DNA from 2 places in the Evansella sp. AB-rgal1 genome. Region 2 is predicted to be linked to the other one. Evidence: a T-box and tRNA genes for the amino acid it is inferred to sense, from the RefSeq annotation. Region 2 holds a T-box; the other holds one or more tRNA genes.
What was found. A T-box is a leader RNA that pairs with one kind of tRNA and senses whether it is charged. The one in region 2 lies ahead of tyrS (tyrosine--tRNA ligase), so its partner is inferred to be a tRNA-Tyr.

Region 1: it has a tRNA-Tyr gene. The T-box ahead of tyrS (tyrosine--tRNA ligase) is inferred to sense a tRNA for this amino acid. The anticodon was not compared.

The regions. Positions count from the first base shown of each region.
Region 1 is NZ_JBGUAU010000043.1:33,010-35,251, reverse strand. Features, by position in the region: tRNA gene ACERII_RS23940 (tRNA-Asn) at 1-7, shown strand, start outside; tRNA gene ACERII_RS23935 (tRNA-Ser) at 11-103, shown strand; tRNA gene ACERII_RS23930 (tRNA-Glu) at 125-199, shown strand; tRNA gene ACERII_RS23925 (tRNA-Val) at 231-306, shown strand; tRNA gene ACERII_RS23920 (tRNA-Met) at 393-469, shown strand; tRNA gene ACERII_RS23915 (tRNA-Asp) at 514-589, shown strand; tRNA gene ACERII_RS23910 (tRNA-Phe) at 607-682, shown strand; tRNA gene ACERII_RS23905 (tRNA-Thr) at 699-774, shown strand; tRNA gene ACERII_RS23900 (tRNA-Tyr) at 837-921, shown strand; tRNA gene ACERII_RS23895 (tRNA-Trp) at 953-1,026, shown strand; tRNA gene ACERII_RS23890 (tRNA-His) at 1,061-1,136, shown strand; tRNA gene ACERII_RS23885 (tRNA-Gln) at 1,143-1,217, shown strand; tRNA gene ACERII_RS23880 (tRNA-Gly) at 1,223-1,297, shown strand; tRNA gene ACERII_RS23875 (tRNA-Cys) at 1,305-1,378, shown strand; tRNA gene ACERII_RS23870 (tRNA-Leu) at 1,412-1,500, shown strand; tRNA gene ACERII_RS23865 (tRNA-Leu) at 1,553-1,637, shown strand.
Region 2 is NZ_JBGUAU010000021.1:10,226-12,467, forward strand. Features, by position in the region: gene rpsD (30S ribosomal protein S4) at 1-15, shown strand, start outside; gene tyrS (tyrosine--tRNA ligase) at 116-1,390, opposite strand; T-box leader at 1,444-1,649, opposite strand; gene ACERII_RS17200 (transglycosylase domain-containing protein) at 1,783-2,242, shown strand, end outside.

The sequences.
Region 1 (2,242 bases), on a different contig from region 2:
GGAGCCATTAGGAGAGCTGTCCGAGTGGCCGAAGGAGCACGATTGGAAATCGTGTAGGCGGTTTGAAACCGTCTCGAGGGTTCAAATCCCTCGCTCTCCGCCACTATTAACTACAAGAATGTTGGGCCCGTTGGTCAAGCGGTTAAGACACCGCCCTTTCACGGCGGTAACACGGGTTCGAATCCCGTACGGGTCACCAAACTATATATTCGTAACACTTTCTGTAATTTGGAGGATTAGCTCAGCTGGGAGAGCACCTGCCTTACAAGCAGGGGGTCGGCGGTTCGAGCCCGTCATCCTCCACCATTTTTTCTAACTTTTTGTTCACATGAAATTGTATCGTTGCATACGCTACGTAGTGTGGAGTAAAAAAGTAACAACTTTTATAACGTCGCGGGGTGGAGCAGTCTGGTAGCTCGTCGGGCTCATAACCCGAAGGTCGGTGGTTCAAATCCGCCCCCCGCAACCAAACAAATTCATGGTTATTAAACTATGAAATATACTTATGTAAAAGGTCCCGTGGTGTAGCGGTTAACATGCCTGCCTGTCACGCAGGAGATCGCGGGTTCGATTCCCGTCGGGACCGCCATTTTAAAATTATATTAAGGCTCGGTAGCTCAGTCGGTAGAGCAATGGACTGAAAATCCATGTGTCGGCGGTTCGATTCCGTCCCGAGCCACCACTTTAAATTTCACCTCGCTGGCCTAGCTCAATTGGTAGAGCAACTGACTTGTAATCAGTAGGTTGGGGGTTCAAGTCCTCTGGCCAGCACCAGCTTTCATTACTATCTTGACTTATTTCTAAACTTTTTGTAACATTATAATTGTTCTCTTCATGGAGGGGTAGCGAAGTGGCTAAACGCGGCGGACTGTAAATCCGCTCCCTCAGGGTTCGGCGGTTCGAATCCGTCCCCCTCCACCATTTTTATTTTAGGCCAATTACCATTTTAATTAGGGGCATAGTTTAATGGTAAAACGAAGGTCTCCAAAACCTTTGATGTGGGTTCGATTCCTACTGCCCCTGCCAATTATAACAATTAAGAACAATAATAATATATATGGCGATTGTGGCGAAGTGGTTAACGCACCGGATTGTGGTTCCGGCATTCGTGGGTTCGATTCCCATCAGTCGCCCCATTTTGTTGGGCTATAGCCAAGCGGTAAGGCAACGGATTTTGATTCCGTCATGCGAAGGTTCGAATCCTTCTAGCCCAGCCATTTTTGCGGAAGTAGTTCAGTGGTAGAACACCACCTTGCCAAGGTGGGGGTCGCGAGTTCGAATCTCGTCTTCCGCTCCAGACAGATGGCGGCATAGCCAAGTGGTAAGGCACGGGTCTGCAAAACCTTTACCCCCGGTTCGAATCCGGGTGCCGCCTCCATAATAGAATATTTTGAAAGTCCTTTATACCCTTGCCGGGGTGGTGGAATTGGCAGACACACAGGACTTAAAATCCTGCGGTAGGTGACTATCGTGCCGGTTCAAGTCCGGCCCTCGGCACCATTTATGATATGTAAAGTGGACAAGTTTAAAAATAGATAATATCGCTAGTTAGGCCGGTGTGGCGGAATTGGCAGACGCGCACGACTCAAAATCGTGTTCCTTCTGGAGTGTCGGTTCGACCCCGACCACCGGTACCATCTACATAATTGCATTAAGTTTAATAATCGATTATTAGCTCGTAAGCCTTGATATATAAGGGTTTACGAGCTTTTTGTATTTATTGAGTTAACGATAGAATACGTTTGATTTTGAATCCAGTTTACACATTTTTTAAATGATTTGTAATTGCAAAAAAATCTGGTATATAGGTTACGACTAATAGCCCTTGCTACAATAGGCGTATATTGTAGAAGGGTTATTTACCCGATGGTTGTAATTCATGAAATAAGATTAAATACGAAAGATAATCCGTAAGATTTAACTGTATATATTACGGTCAATTATGTATGCTTTTCTCTTAAAAGGAACATATACTAGAAAGGAGATGAATAGAAAGTTAGAACTGTTATGAATAAACCGAATTTTAACGTGGAACAGTTTACTTCTGCTTCCTATGCGGAAAACGTTTTGGCGAAATATGGGGGAAAAAGAGTACTCAGAGTATCGAGCTATGAACATTGGTGAAATTCCAGATGATCAATAGAATGATAGAAAGTTACTGGGGTGTCGAAAAGTTAAATTTAGGAAACATGGTATTCGCATTGTATACCGGATTATTAAAGGTACAATAGAGATTGTACAG
Region 2 (2,242 bases):
TTCTACTCTCGTTAATAATAATAAAACACAGCCTATTATGGGCTGTGTTTTATTATTATAGGAAAAAGAGGCTGTGTAGCAGGCTTCCCCTGCTGCACAACCCTTCCCCTTTTATCTAGGCATAACGAATCAAGAAGAACTTCTTTTTCCCTCTACGAATGATTGTAAATTGACCATCAATTTTATCTGCACCAGATATTGTTTTCTCAAGCTCCTGACATCGGTCTCCATTAATATAAACTGCACCGTTACTAATATCTTCTCGAGCTTGACGTTTTGATGAAGCAATTCCTGCATTTACTAATAAGTCGATTAACCCAATCTCTCCTTCTGTAACTGTATAAGAAGGAACATCTTTAAATCCTTGGAGTACCTCATCAGCAGTGAGTTCTTTTAAGTTTCCTCCACCGAATAATGCTGATGAGATATTTTCCGCTTGCTTTAAAGCGGCTTCTCCATGGACGAAAGTAGTTAGCTCTTCCGCTAAACGTTTTTGTGCAGCACGTTCATGAGGTCGCTCATTTCTTTCTACTTCTAACGCTTCAATTTCTTCCCTTGAAACAAAAGTGAAGTATTTTAAGAACTTAATTACATCATTGTCATCAGTATTAAGTAAGAACTGATAAAACTCATAAGGAGATGTTTTTTCTGAATCTAACCAAATAGCTCCACCTTCTGTTTTACCAAATTTCGTTCCATCAGATTTTGTTACCAATGGTATAGTAAAACCAAAAGCTTTTGCTCTTTCATCCTCTTCTTGACCAGACATTTTACGGATTAATTCTAACCCTGCAGTAATATTTCCCCATTGATCACTTCCACCTATTTGAAGTTTACAGCCTTCTTCCCTATATAATTGATAAAAATCATACGATTGTAAAATCATGTAACTAAATTCTGTAAATGAGATACCTGAAGAAATTCTAGATTCTACAGAGTCTTTTGCTAACATGTAGTTTAAACCAAAATTTTTCCCAACATCCCGTAAAAAATCAATAACAGACATAGATCCAATCCAGTCATAGTTATTAACAAGCTTAGCTCCTGATTCACCTTCAAAATCTAAAAATCGAGATAATTGATCTTTAATTTTATTACTAAATTCTACAACTACATTCTGTTCATTCAATGATCTTTCCGCTTTTTTGCCACTTGGATCCCCAATTAATCCTGTTGCTCCACCAACTAGTGCTAGCGGTTTATGACCCGCATTTTGAAAACGACGCAATGTTAGAATTGTTAATAAATGCCCAATATGCAAACTATCTCCTGTTGGATCAAAGCCACAATATAATGTTACTTGTTCCTTATTTAAAAGTTCAGTTAAACCTTCTTCATCTGTCACCTGATTTACTAAACCACGAAATTGTAAATCTTCAAGTAATGTCATGATTTTCTCTCCTTCTCTTTCATTGTTTAAAAAACAAAAAAACTCCTCCCAAAAAAAGGGACGAGATGCTCGCGGTACCACCCTGATTGAAAATTAACTAATATATTTTCCTCTCAAGTGAGTTAACGCCTTCCTACGTTCTCTTTTCAGAGAATAACTCCAAGGTCGTAATTCATTTTCGTCTTTGTATCGGTTCACAGCTACACCGACTTTCTGAAACAGGGAGACGGAAACTACTTTTCCTTTTCAACGTCTAAGTATATAAATATTTCTAAGAACTAATGTAATCTTTTCCATTCCTTTTGTCAATGTAGCAGCGAAAAAAATATGTAATCTATCAAATCTTTCCTGATTTATGCTATAATATTCATGACTTTTTAGGAGGTATTAATATGAGTAAGAAAGGATTTTCTCTCAATAAAATTTTCCAAAGACGCGGAACTCAATCGTTATTTAAAGGGGTAAGAATAACCTCACAAGTAGTATGGAACTTGTTTTTAATTTTTATTATATTAGGGACAATGCTTGTCTTTTTTGTAGGTGGGGCTGGTGCGGGATATTTTGCATCCTTAGTAAAGGACGAGCCTATTCGTAGTTATGAAGACCTACAACGAGATATTTATGATTATGAGGAAGCTACAGAAATATATTTTGCGAATGATATTAAGCTCGGAGATCTCCCAAGTCCATTAGAACGTCGAGAAGTCTCATTAGAAAATATATCTCCTCATGTAATTAATGCAGTCATTGCAACGGAAGATGAATATTTCTTTGAGCACGATGGCATTGTTCCAAAAGCATTGTTGCGTGCACTTTATCAAGACTTTTCTAATGCTGCTATGCAAACAGGTG